DNA from 2 places in the Mycobacterium novum genome. Region 2 is predicted to be linked to the other one. Evidence: riboswitches for the same ligand, from Rfam matches in the RefSeq annotation. Region 2 holds a riboswitch; the other holds the start of a gene.
What was found. A riboswitch is a leader RNA that binds a small molecule or an ion and turns the genes downstream of it on or off. The one in region 2 is predicted to bind S-adenosylmethionine.
Positions count from the first base shown of each region.

Region 1: linked by a shared signal. The riboswitch ahead of G6N19_RS14310 (bifunctional o-acetylhomoserine/o-acetylserine sulfhydrylase) and the one ahead of G6N19_RS21770 (ARPP-1 family domain-containing protein) in region 2 are both predicted to bind S-adenosylmethionine.

Region 1 covers NZ_AP022562.1:3,084,015-3,091,932, forward strand. The annotation lists gene G6N19_RS14275 (ATP-binding cassette domain-containing protein) at 1-7, opposite strand, end outside; gene G6N19_RS14280 (NADH:flavin oxidoreductase) at 74-1,273, opposite strand; gene G6N19_RS14285 (bifunctional methylenetetrahydrofolate dehydrogenase/methenyltetrahydrofolate cyclohydrolase) at 1,334-2,182, shown strand; gene G6N19_RS14290 (DUF3017 domain-containing protein) at 2,227-2,469, shown strand; gene G6N19_RS14295 (DUF732 domain-containing protein) at 2,466-2,900, opposite strand; gene G6N19_RS14300 (class I SAM-dependent methyltransferase) at 3,005-3,757, opposite strand; gene metX (homoserine O-acetyltransferase MetX) at 3,754-4,890, opposite strand; gene G6N19_RS14310 (bifunctional o-acetylhomoserine/o-acetylserine sulfhydrylase) at 4,913-6,235, opposite strand; SAM riboswitch class IV at 6,367-6,487, opposite strand; gene G6N19_RS14315 (NADP-dependent isocitrate dehydrogenase) at 6,631-7,918, shown strand, end outside.
Region 2 covers NZ_AP022562.1:1,305,337-1,313,254, reverse strand. The annotation lists gene G6N19_RS06030 (hypothetical protein) at 1-576, shown strand, start outside; SAM riboswitch class IV at 625-736, shown strand; gene G6N19_RS21770 (ARPP-1 family domain-containing protein) at 1,166-1,420, shown strand; gene G6N19_RS21540 (hypothetical protein) at 1,390-1,524, shown strand; partial or broken gene G6N19_RS21680 (hypothetical protein) at 1,536-2,018, shown strand; gene G6N19_RS06020 (hypothetical protein) at 2,524-2,793, opposite strand; gene G6N19_RS06015 (helix-turn-helix domain-containing protein) at 2,958-3,422, shown strand; gene G6N19_RS06010 (DUF3427 domain-containing protein) at 3,467-6,568, shown strand; partial or broken gene G6N19_RS21145 (hypothetical protein) at 6,579-6,732, opposite strand; gene G6N19_RS06005 (hypothetical protein) at 6,834-7,850, opposite strand.

The sequences.
Region 1 (7,918 bases), 1.8 Mb from region 2:
GACTCATCGGATCAACTGTATCGGGCGGACAGAAGTGACCGCCGGTCCGCGCGCCGCGAGTCGGCGCGGATCCTCAGCGCAGGACGTCCGGGGCGCCGGTGACAACGCAGTGGGTGCGCTCATAGATCGTGGGCATGCACTGGTTGCAGTGGATGCATTCCGACACCGTCGCCGGCTCGGCCGCGATCCGGTTGACCAGGTCCGGTTCGGCCAGCAGCGCCCGGGCCATCGCGACGAACTCGAAGCCCTCGGCCATCGCCTGATCCATGGTCTCTCGGTTGGTGATGCCCCCCAACAGGATCAGCGGCAGCGACAGCTCGGCGCGGAACAGCCGGGCGTCGTCCAGCAGATAGGCGTCGTGGTACGGGTACTCGCGCAGGAACTTGTTGCCCGTCATCCGCATGCCCCAGCGCAACGGGGGCGGGAAGACGTTCGCGAACTCCTTGACCGGGGCATGCCCGCGGAACAGGTACATCGGGTTGACCAGCGAGCTGCCGGCGGTCAGCTCGAGGGCGTCCAGGCCGCCGTCGTCCTGCAGCCACTTGGCGGTGGTCAGCGACTCGTCCAGGCTGATGCCGCCGCGCACCCCGTCGGACATGTTGAGCTTCGCCGTCACGGCGATCTGGCCGGCGCCGTCCTTCTCGACGGCCTGGCGGACCGCCTGCACGATTCCGCGGGCCACCTTGGCCCGGTTGCCCAGCGAGCCGCCGAACTCGTCGGAGCGGCGGTTGATCAGCGGCGACAGGAACGAGCTGGCCAGATAGTTGTGACCGAGGTGGATCTCGACGGCGTCGAAGCCGGCGTCGACGGCGCAGCGGGCGGCGTCGGCGTGCTGGGCGATGACTGCGTCGATGTCGTCGCGGGTGGCCTTCTTGGCGAACCTCATGCCGATCGGGTTGAAGAACCGTACCGGCGCCAGCGCGCGGGCCTTGTTGGAGCGGGCGTCGGCGACCGGGCCGGCGTGGCCGATCTGCGCGCTGACCGCCGCACCCTCGGCGTGTACGGCCTCGGTGAGCCGGCGCAGCCCGGGCAGGGCCTCCGGGCGCATCCACAGTCCGTCGTCGGAGGTGCGGCCGCCGCGGGAGACCGCGCAGTAGGCGACGGTGGTCATGCCCACCCCGCCGGCGGCCGGCAGCCGGTGGTAGGTGATCAGGTCGTCGGAGACCAGCGCGTCGGGGGTGCGGTTCTCGAAGGTGGCGGCCTTGATGACCCGATTGCGCAGCGTGATCGGGCCGAGCTTGGCCGGACTGAAGACGTCGGGAGCAGCAGGCATTCCCGGAGCTTAACCCCGACGGTGACGTCGGATCCGGCGGGGAATGTCACAATGTCCGGCGTGGGTGCGATCACGTTGGACGGCAAGGCCACGCGCGACGAGATCTTCGTCGACCTCAAAGCCCGGGTGGACAACCTCGCCCGGGCGGGCCGCATTCCGGGGCTGGGCACCATTTTGGTCGGCGACGACCCGGGCTCGCACGCCTACGTGCGCGGCAAGCACGCCGACTGCGCCAAGGTCGGCATCACCTCGCTCCGCCGCGACCTGCCGGCCGACGTCAGCGCGGCGCAGCTCGACGACACCATCGACGAGCTCAACGCCAACCCGGAGTGCACCGGTTACATCGTGCAGCTGCCGCTGCCCCGCCATCTCGACGAGAACGCCGCGCTGGAACGCGTCGACCCGGCCAAGGACGCCGACGGGCTGCACCCGACGAACCTGGGCCGGCTGGTGCTGGGAACCCCGGCGGCGCTGCCGTGCACGCCGCGCGGGATCGTGCACCTGCTGCGCCGCTACGACGTGCCGATCGCCGGCGCCCACGTGGTGGTGATCGGCCGCGGGGTGACCGTCGGGCGCCCGCTGGGCCTGCTGCTGACCCGCCGGTCGGAGAACGCCACGGTGACGTTGTGTCACACCGGAACCCGCAACCTGCCGGAGCTCACTCGCCAGGCCGACATCATCGTCGCCGGTGTCGGGGTGCCGCATCTGCTCACCGCGGACATGGTGCGTCCCGGGGCGGCCGTCGTCGACGTCGGCGTCAGCCGCACCGATGCCGGACTGGTCGGCGACGTGCATCCGGACGTGTGGGAGGTGGCCGGTCACGTGTCGCCCAACCCCGGCGGGGTCGGCCCGCTGACCCGGGCCTTCCTGCTGACCAACGTCGTCGAGCGGGTCGAGAGCGGACTGTGACGCGCGCGGACGTCCGCCGGCTGGTCGCCGCCCAGTGGCCGATCATGCTGGTCGGGCTGATCTTCGTGGCGGCGTTCGTGTTGGCCGGCGCGAACTTCTGGCGTCGCGGCGCCCTGCTGATCGGGATCGGCACCGCGGTGGCCGCCGCGCTGCGGCTGGTGTTGTCCGAGGAGCGGGCCGGGCTGCTGGTGCTGCGGGACCGGGGACTGGACTTCGCGACGATGACGACGGCCGCCACGGCGATGGTCTATATCGCCGCGACCGTCGACCCGCTGGGAACCAGTTAGGCGGCGGGGATGACCGGAATCGCCGGAATCGCCGGGATGCCCCCGGTCAGACCGGGGATGCCGACCGACATCCCCGGGATCTGCGGCAGTTCCGGAAGCTGGCCGCTGGCCAGCTGCGCCAGCATCTGCGGGCAATAGGCCTGCACCGCGATCTCGGTGAACAGCTGCGCCATCTCCGGCGACATGGCGGGCCCGCCGCCCAGTGCGGTGACCGGGGAGGCCACCGAGGCCGCGGTGCCGGCCGGCTCGGTCAGCATCGGGCAGACGGACTGGCCCAGCTCCGCGGTCGCGGCCGGGTCACCGACGGGCACGCCCGCCCCGGCAAGATCGGACAAGAACGAGGTGTCGATCGGACTCGCCTGCGCCGGCGCCGCGGCGCCGATCAGGCCGGCACATATCCCCAGGCCGGTCAGGGCCACGAAGCGTCGCATTATCTCCCCCGTCTATCTGCCCGGCGCCGAGCGGCACGGGGACTGGTGGTTGAAATTCTGCATCAAAGGGATAACGCCGACGAGTCGGCCGGGTCACGGTTTGCCTACGACGGGTCCAGCGTGGCCCGCACGCACACCGTGATGTAGGGCAGCGCCAGCCCGGTCGAACCGACCAGCGCCGGATGGGTGGCCAGCAGGTGGCGGACCTGATCCAGCGTCTTGGTGCGCACTGCGTCCGGTGAGGTGATGCAGTAGCTGCGGGAGGCGACCAGGTCGATCAGCGCCTGGGGAGTCAGGTAGTTGGTCCACTCCAGCTGGTGGTGTTCGATCGCACCGAACGGCGCCGGCAGTGTCACGCCGCCGTCGACGGCGTCGCGGGCGTCTTCGCGGCCGATGATCTCGCCGAGTTCCTTGACCCAGCCCAGCCGCTCGTCGCGGGTGTTCCACACCAGGCCCAGCCGGCCGCCCGGGCGCAGCACCCGGATCAGCTCGGGGATGGCCCGTGCCGGGTCGAACCAGTGCCAGGCCTGCGCCACCAGCACGGCGTCGACGCTGTCATCGGGCAGCGGGATCTGCTCGGCGGTGCCCAGCAGGGCCGGGGTCTGCGGCAGCGAGGTCTGCAGCACTTCGAGCATCTCGGCGATCGGGTCGACGGCCACCACGTTCAGGCCGCGCTCGACCAGCCGGGTGGTGAGCTTGCCGGTGCCGGCACCCAGATCCAGCACGTCGGCGGCGTCCGGTGGCAGCAGCCAGTCGATCGCCTCCGGCGGGTAGGACGGGCGGCCCCGTTCGTAGGCGGCCGCCTGCGAGCCGAACGACAGCGATCGATCGTGCCGGGGCTGCCGCGACCGGTTCACCGCCGGTGCACCCCCGCCGAGTCCGCCAAGTCCAGGGTCTGGCGGATCAATTCTCCGACGCGGTCGGTCTCCAGCAGGAAGCCGTCGTGGCCGTAGTCGGACTCGACCACTTGCAGGCGCGCGCAGCCGGGTAGCAGCTCGGCCAGCTCGGCCTGCAGGCGCAGCGGATACAGCCGGTCGGAGGTGATCCCGGCGACCACGGCCGGTACCGGGCAGTCGCGCAGGGCGGCGGCGACCCCGCCCCTGCCGCGGCCCACGTCGAAGCCGGACAGCGATTCGGTCAGCGTGACGTAACTGCCGGCGTCGAACCGCGCCACCAGCTTGCCGCCCTGGTGGCCCAGGTAGCTCTCCACCGCGTAACGCGGGTCCGCTGGGTCTTCCTCGGCCTGCGCTCTGTTGCCGAATCGCCGGTCGAGTTCGGCCTCGCCGCGGTAGGTCAGGTGCGCGATGCGCCGGGCGATCGCCAGCCCGCTCTCGGGACTGCGGCCGGTGCCGTGGTAGTCGCCGCCGCACCAGTCCGGGTCGGCCTTGATCGCGGCGATCTGGGTGCTCTGGGTGCCGATCTGGTCGGCGGTCGCCCGGGCGCCGACGGCCAGCAGCAGGCCGGCGCGCACCCGGTCCGGGTGGCCGATCATCCACTCCAGCCCGCGGGCGCCGCCCATCGAACCGCCCACCACCGCGGCCACCTCGGTGATGCCGAGCGCGGCCAGGGCGGCGATGTCGGCTTCCACCTGATCGCGAATCGAGATGGCGGGAAACCGTGAGCCCCAGGGTTTCCCGTCGCGGGCCAGCGAACCCGGGCCGGTCGATCCGCGGCAGCCGCCCAGGGCGTTGGTGGCCACCGCGCACCAGCGGGAGGTGTCGATCGGGGCGCCGGGCCCGACGATCCCGTCCCACCAGCCCGCGGTGGGATGTCCGGGCCCGGCCGGCCCGGTGACATGGGAGTCCCCGGTCAGCGCGTGCAGCACCATGACGACGTTGTCGCGACGCGGCGACAGCTTGCCCCAGCGCTGCACGGCGATATGGACGTCATCGAGCACCGCTCCGCTCTCCAAGCGCAGCGGGCCGATGCCGACCGTGCCGGTCTCTCCCTCGGCGGGCAGCACGTGGGTCGAGAATTCCGAAATCGTCACCGTGGCCTCTTTGACAACCGCCTCAACGAGCCGCCAGCGCAGACGATTCGCCGAGCTGTGTTGCGGCTGCGGCGAACCCGAGTTCCAGGTCGGCCAAGATGTCATCGATGCCTTCGATGCCGACCGCCAGCCGGACCAGGCCCGGGGTGACGCCGGTGGACAGCAATTCGTCTCCGGAGAGCTGGCTGTGGGTGGTGGACGCGGGGTGGATCACCAGCGAGCGCACGTCACCGATGTTGGCGACGTGGCTGTGCAGCTGCAGCGCGTTGACGAATGCCTTGCCGGCCTCGATACCGCCGGCCACCTCGAACGAGAGCACCCCGCCGACCCCCTTCGGGGCGAGCTGCTGGGCCCGCTCGTACCACGGTGAGCTGGGCAGCCCGGCGTAGTTGACGCTCAGCACGTCGTCGCGGGCGGCCAGGAATTCCGCGACCCGCTGGGCGTTGGCGACGTGACGCTCGACCCGCAGGCTCAGCGTTTCCAGGCCCTGGGCGATCAGGAAGGCGTTGAACGGCGAGGCCACCGACCCGTAGTCGCGCATCAGCTGGGCACGGATCTTGATCGCGTAGGCCGGCGGGCCCAGGTCGGCGTAGACCAGGCCGTTGTAGCTGGGGTCGGGGGTGGTGAACCCGGGGTGGCGACCCTGGGTCCAGTCGAAGTTGCCGCCGTCGACGATCACGCCGGCGATCGCGGTGCCGTGGCCGCCCAGGTACTTGGTGGCCGAGTGCACCACGATGTCGGCGCCCTGGCTGATCGGCTGGATCAGGTACGGGGTGGCGATGGTGTTGTCGACGATCAGCGGCACGCCGTGCTCGTGCGCCACCGCCGAGACACCCGGGGTGTCGAGGATGTCGATCTTGGGGTTGGAGATGCTCTCGGCGTAGAACGCCTTGGTGTTCGGCTGGACCGCCGCGGCCCAGGACTCCAGGTTGTCGGGGTCCTCGACGAAGCTGACCTCGATGCCCAGCTTGGGCAGCGAGTAGCGGAACAGGTTGTAGGTGCCGCCGTACAGTCGCGGGCTGGCCACGATGTGGTCGCCGGTGCCGGCGAGGTTGAAGATCGCGAACGTGCTGGCGGCCTGGCCGGCCGACAGCAAGGTGGCGCCCACCCCGCCCTCGAGCGCGGCGATGCGTTCCTCGATGACGGCGTTGGTGGGGTTGGTCAGCCGGGTGTAGATGTTGCCCGGCTCGGCCAGCGCGAAGCGGGCCGCGGCCTCGTCGGTGTCGCTGAACAGGTACGAGGTGGTCTGGTAGATCGGCAGGGCGCGTGACCCGGTTTCCGGGTCACCGGCGTGGCCGACGTGGATCTGCTTGGTCTCGAACGACCAGTTGTTACCGGCGGTCATAGATAGATGCTTTCTGAAGAGAAGTGTTGTCGCTGGGGCAGGAGAGGTGTCAGCGACGACAACAACGGTCTGATCGGCGCAAGGAGGCACGCATCAGGTTCCCCTGTCTACTCGGGGGGCCCGTTGTGGCGGACCCGCGCTTGCCGCGTAGCCGGCGGTGGCTACTCAACCCGGTCAATCACCCGGGGCACCCCACCGCGGTTGGAGGGTTGCCGGCCAGCAAGCCGGGGCTTCGCGCTGGCACTCATGACCGCTTGGCAGCCTATCGCATCTATCGGAGGTGCCGCCACCTGCTCACCGGCCGGTGGCCGCCGTTGGCCGGTACGCGATACTTGAGGCCGCCGTGTACCACGCGGAACAACAGACATACGAACCCTGACGCCGGGAGAACAGCCATGTGCGCCGACCAGCCGACCATCATCTACACGCTGACCGACGAGGCGCCGCTGCTGGCGACGTACTCGTTCCTGCCGATCGTGCAGGCCTTCACCGAGCCCGCGGGCATCGACGTCAAATCCAGTGACATCTCGCTGGCCGCGCGCATCCTGGCGGAGTTCCCCGATGTTCTCACCGAGGAGCAGCGGGTGCCCAACAACCTGGCCGAACTCGGGCGGCTGACCGAACTTCCCGACACCACGATCATCAAGTTGCCCAACATCAGCGCGTCGGTGCCGCAGCTGGTCGCCGCGATCAAGGAACTGCAGGGCAAGGGCTTCGCGTTGCCGGACTATCCGGCCGACCCCAAGACCGACGCCGAACGCCAGACCCACGACCGCTACGCCAAGTGTCTGGGCAGTGCCGTGAACCCGGTTCTGCGCCAAGGAAACTCCGACCGTCGTGCGCCCAAGGCGGTCAAGGAGTACGCCCGCAAGCACCCGCACAGCATGGGGGAGTGGTCGCAGGCGTCGCGCACCCACGTGGCCACCATGCGCCACGGCGACTTCTACCACGGCGAGAAGTCGATGACGCTGGACCGCGCCCGTGACGTGAAGATGGAGCTGAAAACCAAGGGCGGCAAGACGATTGTGCTCAAGGAGAAGGTTGCGCTGTCCGACGGCATGATCATCGACTCGATGTTCATGAGCGTGCGCGCGCTGCGCGAGTTCTACGAACAGGAGATGGAGGACGCCCGCAAGACCGGCGTGATGTTCTCGCTGCACGTCAAGGCCACCATGATGAAGGTCAGCCACCCGATCGTGTTCGGCCACGCCATCAAGGTGTTCTATAAGGACGCATTCGCCAAGCACCAGAAGCTCTTCGACGACCTGGGCGTCAACGTCAACAACGGCCTGGTCGACCTGTACGACAAGATCGAGACGCTGCCGGCCTCCCAGCGCGAAGAGATCATCGAGGACATGCACGCCTGCCACGAGCAGGGTCCCGAACTGGCGATGGTGGATTCGGCCAACGGCATCACCAACTTCCACTCGCCGTCGGATGTCATCGTCGACGCCTCGATGCCGGCGATGATCCGGGCCGGCGGCAAGATGTACGGCGCCGACGGGCGGACCAAGGACACCAAGGCGGTCAACCCCGAATCCACTTTCGCGCGGATCTACCAGGAGCTGATCAACTTCTGCAAGACCCACGGCCAGTTCGACCCGGCCACCATGGGCACCGTGCCCAACGTCGGCCTGATGGCACAGAAGGCCGAGGAATACGGCAGCCACGACAAGACCTTCG
Region 2 (7,918 bases):
ATGTTGATCGCGGCCGTTGCGGTCGACGACGTTTACAAATCCTGCTTCCAGGAACTCTTTTGGGGGCAGAGCGTCGCCGACTACCTGGCTGCGACCGCCGGCGTCGTCGTTCAGGAGTTGGAACGACGCGGTGTCGCGTTGCACTACGTGATCAGCAATGCGCTTGGGGATGCTGACCTGCATGGCATGCTTACCGGCCTGCCGGCGGTCTTCTCGGCCGCTGGGCTGTTCGTGGTCGGTCCGCAGGTGGTGGCGCTGTACCTCATGGAGCAAAGCGGCCAACCGCGCGACGTCGATGCCATTCCGCGCTACCGCGACGAAGGACAGATCATGGCCGACGAGCTGATCGAACGCTGCCATCGGGAACGCCGATCGTCGCTGTACCTGCACATCGACGTCGATGACACCGCCACGGACGGCGCCCTGAATGTGGCGGTGCCGCGAAATCGGATACCCGGCGCTTTAGTGGTGTACCGGGACGAGGCGCCGGTCCAGGGTTCGCTTATGCACGCCATGCCGCCGCCGGGAACCGACTGGCCGGCAAGGCTTTTGAAGGGAATATCTGAGCGGACCTGACGGCGCGCCTCCGGGGCGGTGTCGGGGCGGCCCGTTATACTAGCGGTGCGTCACGAGAGGCCGTCGCCAAGCTCCGACTGGACGGCACGCCAACCCCACGCTCGTGGGTGGCTCGGATGAGGACGCGGCCCCAGCCGACCGGCGCGGGCAAGAGCGCCTCCCGCAAGGAGGCCCGACATGTCGGGAGTACACCAATGTTGGCAGCGCCCCAACTGGTTCAACACCGTCCCATCGGCTCGTACCTGATCGGAAACCTCGGGCACGGGGTTCCGGCGAACAAATCGCATGAGTCCGGCAAGCCCCGGTCCAAGATGAAAGGCGTAGCCGTTCACAACGCCGGCCGTGTCAACCTCGACGGCAAGGACCTCAAGTTCCTGCTGTGGAACGACGATCCGGACCGGCTGCGTCGACGGTGCGCATCGGTGGCTCGACCGAGTGGAAGCCCGAGTTCGAAGCACTCAAGCGGATTCCTGCGAGCTCGACCACGCAGTCGTTCTTCTTGAAGGTGATTTGCTCGAAGGTGGCTGGCAGACACGGATGATCGCCCGCTTGACCATCCTCGGCCCACACGAGGGGCGCCGACATTACGGTGCTCTGCGTCGAGCAAGGCCGGTGGGAGCAGGACGGCAACCGCGGCCATCGTGCCGCCGGCCGCCGCGTCTCCGCCTCCCTTCGCACCTCCCGTGACCGCGCCTATCGTCGGGGCACCGATCCCCAGCACGCGGTCTTGAGCGGGATCGCCTCCCGCTACGAAACGAGCGCACGGACGGCTACCAACTCTCCCTCCGTGCCGGAGACAGCGGTGCGCTGCTGGTGGCGAGTCTCGAGGAGCTGGACGACCTGATCAATGCCGTTGCCGCCGAAGCCAACCACGAACCCGGTGCGTCGCGGCGGCGGCGCCTCGATGCGGCCTTCAACGTGCTGGACCGCGCCGCCGACGGCTTCTGACCGCTCCTGAAATAGTGGTTGATGTGGCCGTCGACCGGATGAACCGTGAACAGTTCTTTTCAGCCATGTCCGGGCATGACGACGCGGCGCTGCGCAAGGCGCTGTGGAACCTGTACTGGCGCGGCACCGCGGACGTGCGGCGGCGCATCGAAACTGAACTGGCCGGCGACATCCGCCCGGCAATAAAGCCTGAGCCGCTCGACCCGCAGGCGGTGCACGACGCGGTCACCGAATTCGTGGCGCTCGCCCGCGCCGGGGCGTATCTGGGCCGGGATCGCCGGGTGTCGCCGAAGGAGCGCACCCGCTGGCGGTTCACCTTCAAGCAGCTGGCCACTGCCGCCGTGGAGGCCCTGCACGCCGGCGAGCCCACACCGGCGATCACGGCCTTGACGCAGCTGATCGATCTGATTGTCGACGCCCGCGATACCTATTACTTCCGCAGCGAGGATCCGGTGTCGGCGGCCGGCTTCGTCGTCTCCGATGCCGCCGCCGCGTTGTGGACCGCGACGTGGCGGCGGCACGGATTCCAGCGGTTCGCTGAAACCGCTGCACCGCAACTGATTCGCTGGGAGTCCACACACGGCTGGACTCGCTACGGTGACGGACCGATCGCCGCGAAGGAGACCACGCTCACGGTTGTGCTGGTCGGCATGCTGACGGTCCCGGACGCTTGGGAGGGCTTCGCTGAGCAATACCGCAAGGCGCTGGGTAAACGCCGCGTCGGCAGCGGCGCACTGGCGGAGTTCGATCGGCTGATTCGGGAGAAACTCGCTGAGGGCTGGAGCGAGAGCTGATCCCTCCAGCCTCGGTGCCGGGCTGGGCGGCGCGCTGGACGGGCGTTAACGCGCTGCAACCGAAGAACTACGACTACCTGCGAGGTGATGACTATGGCGTCCAGGATCGACAGAACCATTGGATCGACCAGCTCGATCCCACGGATCCATCGGTGACGGTGCGCGATGAAAGGCCCTGCCGTTCACAGCCAACGCACCGGCGGCCTCACTGGTTGGCGAGATATTCCGCCAACACATCGATGCCCGGCAGCAGCGACCGGGCGGACGGGCCGACGGCCCAGACTCTCCAATCACTGGTATCGATCAGATCCAGCCCGGACATAATTGCGCACTGCGAATAGATCTGCCTGCGCACGTCGTCGATGGTCAGCGGATTCCCACCTATCCGCCAGCGGTGACCGAGCAGTGGATGCACCTCGGTGGCGAGTTGGCCGACCGAAACTGCACCGCGGGCGGCCAGCAGCCCGGCGGTCAACTCGATCAGCTGGGTCTCGAGGGCCCCGGCTCGAATGCCGCCCGAATCCGGCGCACCATGTTCAGATCATCGGCGGCGGCCGCGGCCAGCGACACTTCGATGCATTGCACTTATAAGTGAAAACGTCTATTCTGGCGGGAGCATGCAGTCGGAGGCGGGAGAAGATGGGCGTTGCACAGGAACAGGCCCGCCGGACGAGCCTGACCATCGACGAGGCGGAGATCGCCGAAGCGCGCACCGTGTGCAGTTCGGTTGCCAAAGCGGGATCGGCCGCCACCGAGATCGAGTTTGCGGTCGGACCCGCCGGCGGGCAGTTGATGCCGATGCCGACAGCGCTTGCCGGACTCATGCGCGACATCCTTGGCGGGCTGAGTCGCGGCTCCACGATCACCATCCAACCGTTGCCACGGGAGTTGACCACCACCACAGCTGCCAAGATGCTCGGCATCTCCAGGCCGACTCTGATGAAATTGGTCGCCGAGCAGAAGCTGCCGGCTCACAAGGTCGGCTCGCATACCCGGCTGTCGGCCACCGATGTGCTGGCCTTCCGGAGGGACCGTCACGACCAACAGCGGCGCGCGTTCGATGAGCTGCGGAAACTGGATGAGGAGATCGGCATTGAGCCGTAGCGTCCCACCGATGGATGTCGGCTCCATCGGCTACCCTGCCGGCCATGGACCCCGGCGTCTACGAATCCCTACTCACCGAGCACCTGCACACCCAGCTGGCCCGTCACGCCGACCTGCGCCCCGACTTCGCTACGGTCGATGACGCCGAGCAGGCGCTGACGATCACCCGCTACTTGGCGCCGATCATCGAGCGGTCGTTGCGCTCGGCCCGCACCGTCGAAGACCGCGTCGACTTGACCCACCGCATCCTGGAGTTGCTACCGGATACCGTCACCGACGGCGCCGCCCTGCGCACGGACGACCCTGGCAAGATCACCCGCCTCGACGAGGTGCGTCGCGCTAAGGCCCTGGCCGACAACAGACTCCCTCGCCCGGCCACCCCGTTCTCGGATGCCGCGCTGATGACCAATGGCCGTGGTGAGCCGACCTTGGCGGCCGAGCTGCGCGCCGAGCTGGCCAGCGCGGATCGGGTGGATCTGCTGTGCGCGTTCGTCAAATGGCAGGGCCTGCGGCTGTTCGAAAAGGAACTCACCGAGCTGCGTGAACGCGACATTCCGTTGCGGGTCATCACCACCACCTACCTGGGCGCTACCGACGCCCGTGCGCTGGATGCCCTGGTGAACGAGTTCGGCGCCGAGGTGCGGGTCAACTACGACACCACCATCACCCGCCTGCACGCCAAGGCGTGGCTGCTGCGCCGCAATACCGGCTTTCACACCGCTTACGTCGGCTCCAGCAACCTGTCGCACGCTGCCCTGGTCGACGGCCTGGAATGGAACGTGCGGCTGTCGGCGATCGGCACGCCGCACCTGCTGGAGAAATTCCGGGCGACGTTCGATTCCTACTGGGAAAACCGTGATTTCGAGCCGTATCGCCCCGACCAGGACGGTGAACGGCTCCGCCAAGCCCTGCAGAACGCATCCGGGGAGCGCCAACGTGACTCACTGGCCGTCACTTTGTCCGGTCTGGAGGTACGTCCCAAACCGTTTCAAGCCGAGATGCTGGAACAACTCGACGCCGAACGCACCTTGCATGATCGGCACCGCAACCTGATCGTCGCCGCCACCGGCACCGGCAAGACCGTGATGGCCGCCCTGGACTACCGCCGGCTGGCCCGCGAGGTCCATGGCCGCGACTTGACCTTGCTGTTTGTCGCGCACCGCAAGGAGATCCTCGGCCAAGCTCAGCGCATGTACCGGGAGGTCGTCACCGACGCCACCTTCGGTGAACTGCTCGTCGACGGCCAGCAGCCGACCAAGTGGCGACACGTGTTCGCCAGCATCCAATCGCTGTCGGCGAACCGGCTGGCCGACATCGCCCCCGACCACTTCGACGTCGTCGTAGTCGACGAGTTCCACCACGCCGAAGCCGCCTCCTATCGCCGACTGCTCGGCCATGTACAACCGATTGAGTTGCTTGGGCTCACCGCCACCCCCGAACGCGCCGACGGTGTCGACGTGCGGGCGTTCTTCGAGGGCCGTATCGCTGCCGAACTGCGACTATGGGAAGCCCTGGAACAGAGCCTGCTGTGTCCGTTTCATTACTTCGGCATCCACGACGACACCGACCTCGAAGCGGTGCAGTGGAAGCGTGGCGGGTACGACCTGGCTGCCCTCAGCGGGATCTACACCGGAAACGACGCCCGCACCCGCATCGTGCTCAAACAACTGCGCGACAAAGTCGGTGACGTTGCGGCCATGCGCGCGTTGGGATTCTGCGTCAGCGTCGACCACGCCCGCTACATGGCCGACAGCTTCAACGACGCGGGCATTCCTGCGCTGGCGGTCTCAGCCGAGACGCCCGCCGACGAGCGTCGCTCCGCCCTGGCGGCGCTGCGCAACCGCGACATCAACATCATCTTCGCCGTCGACCTGTTCAACGAGGGCCTGGATATTCCCGAGGTCGACACCGTGCTGTTCTTGCGGCCCACTGAAAGTGCCACCGTCTTTCTGCAACAGCTCGGGCGCGGGCTGCGGCTCACCCATGGCAAGACCGTGCTGACCGCACTGGACTTTGTCGGCCACCAGCGCCGCGAGTTCCGCTTCGACCAACGCTTCCGGGCGCTGACCGGAACCGGCGGCAAAGCACTGCAGCGCCAAGTGGAGCAGGGTTTTCCGTTCCTGCCGTCGGGCAGTCAGATCGTGCTCGACCGCGTCGCGCAGAAACTGGTGCTCGACAACATCAAACAGCAAGTGGCGCCGCGCTGGGCGGCACTGGTCTCCGAAGTGCGAGCCCCCCCCGGTGACCGGCTGGCCGGCTACCTCGACGCTTACGGTCGCGAGCTTCCCGACATCCTGAAGAACAACCGGTCCTGGACCACACTGTGTCGCGAGACCGGCAAACAGGCCGCTGCTCCCGGCCCCCGCGAAACCGATCTGGTCAAACGCGTCCGCGCCCTGGCCCACGCCGACGACCGGCTGCGCTGGCAGACGTATCGGACCATCCTCGATGGAAGCGCCGACCTGGCCAGTCCCGCCGAACGTCGGCTGGCCGCGATGCTGTTCTATTCGCTGTTCCCCAACGGCGGCGGATTCCCTGATGTTGCAGCTGGACTCGACGCCTTAGGTGGCGAGCCCGTGAGCGACGAGATGCGCCAGGTGATCGATATCGCCTTCGACGCCGCCCGCCGCAGAACCTACGATTTGGGCCGCTTCGTCCCGTCCTTGGCAGAGGTTCCGTTACAGGTGCACGCCACCTACTCGCGTGAAGAGATCCTCGCTGCGCTGGACTACGCCGCCCAGAACCGCACTCCGAGCACCATGCGCGAAGGAGTCGTGTGGCGCCCCGACCTCAACACCGACGCATTCCTGATCACGCTGAAGAAATCCGAGACCGACTACTCACCGACCACCATGTACCGCGACTTCGCGCTCAGCGACCGGCTGTTCCATTGGGAGTCGCAATCCACCACTTCGGAGAACTCGCCGACCGGGCAGCGCTACATCCACCACCGCGAAAACGGTTCGCACATCCTGCTGTTCGTGCGCGCCGCCAAAACCAATGCACTCGGTGCCGCGCCGTATGTGTTTCTGGGCCCGGCCGACTACGTCTCGCATGAGGGGGAGAAGCCGATGGCGATCACCTGGCGACTGCACCAGCCGATGCCGGCGGAGGTATTCCAGGCGTCGAGTGTGGCGGTGGCGTAGTGGGAAGGGGTCAGCCCTTCCCAAACCGCTGGTAGGGAGCCTGGCGGCTGGTGCCGAGCGCAGCGCCGATCGCGTCCCACGTGTCGCCGGCTGCCCGGGCAGCCGGCGACGGCAGCGCGCAGGCCGGCCTCGGCGGTGTCTACTGCCTCGACCACCGTGATGAGTCCTCCACGGTCTGCTCATCTTTCACTTTCGCCATGGTGATCTGGCGGAGATTCGCAGCTGGGCGTCGGTGATCTTCATCGTGGACTCCAGCGGAGCAGATTCAGGCCCATCGCTGCGCGATCGCTTGCATCGACGGGTCCACGCCGCCGTAGCTGACGAGCCGGACATCCAGACCGGCCCGCTCCACAATCCGCAGGGCCCGCTCGATGGCGGCGTCGATCCATTCAGCGGCGTTACCGAATGCACCACCCCCGACTCGCGTGAGTAGCACCGTGCTCGAGCCGCCCGCGGTGGCCTGCTCGGCCGCGGACAGCAGCGTTGCCTCGTAGGCGGCCTCCAGCACCAGCTGGGCGAACGGCCCCCACTGCGCGCTCGGGATGCGGCTGTAGGCCACCGGCAGCGCCGAGCAGTATGCCTGCGAGACCGAGCGACGGGGATCGCCTGTCGCGTCGGTGACTTCAACGTTGCGGTGCAGTCCGATCGCCAACTCGCCGCGCAAAGCATCGCGCTGATCAACGCCGGCCTGATCCAGCAGAGCAGCGATGGCGCGCAGGCCCTCGACGGTGCACAGCGCGTAGCCGTTGCGCATCTCCCACAGCTCGGTCACCGGCCGCGACAGCAACTCGGACAGTGCGACGCCGACATCAGCCAGCGTGTCGAGCTGCCGGTCCCGCGCCTGGCCGATCTCGTCGCCGACCGGCACCAGATAGTTGCGGTAGATGGTGCCGGCGCCGGCGGCGACCGCACACGCCGGGCCCTGGGTGGGATCGTCGATGTACCGCGTCACGCCCTGCTCGGGGGTGACATGCTGGGAAACCATCTCTAGCAGATTGAACTGCGAGGCAACCTGAAACAGTGCGTCGGCAAACTCCGGATCCGCGTGCAGCGCGCGGGAATCACCGACCAGGCAGCGGACAGTGCTGCGACCGGCGTCACCCATTCTTACCCGCTCTCGTAGGTCGGCCAACGTCGGTAGCGACAGCTCGCCGATGCCATACCGTTTGCCGTTGACGGAGGAGACGAGCTCGTCACCGTCGACGGACAGTCGGGCCTGGGTGGACTCGTAATCGCCTTCGGCGAAACCGGTCAGGCTCGCAAACCAGTCGCGGGAGGTCATCCTCAAATATTCGCACCTCGCAACTGATTCGGTATCCGCCTTCGACCGCGCCACGTCGGCCGACCAGT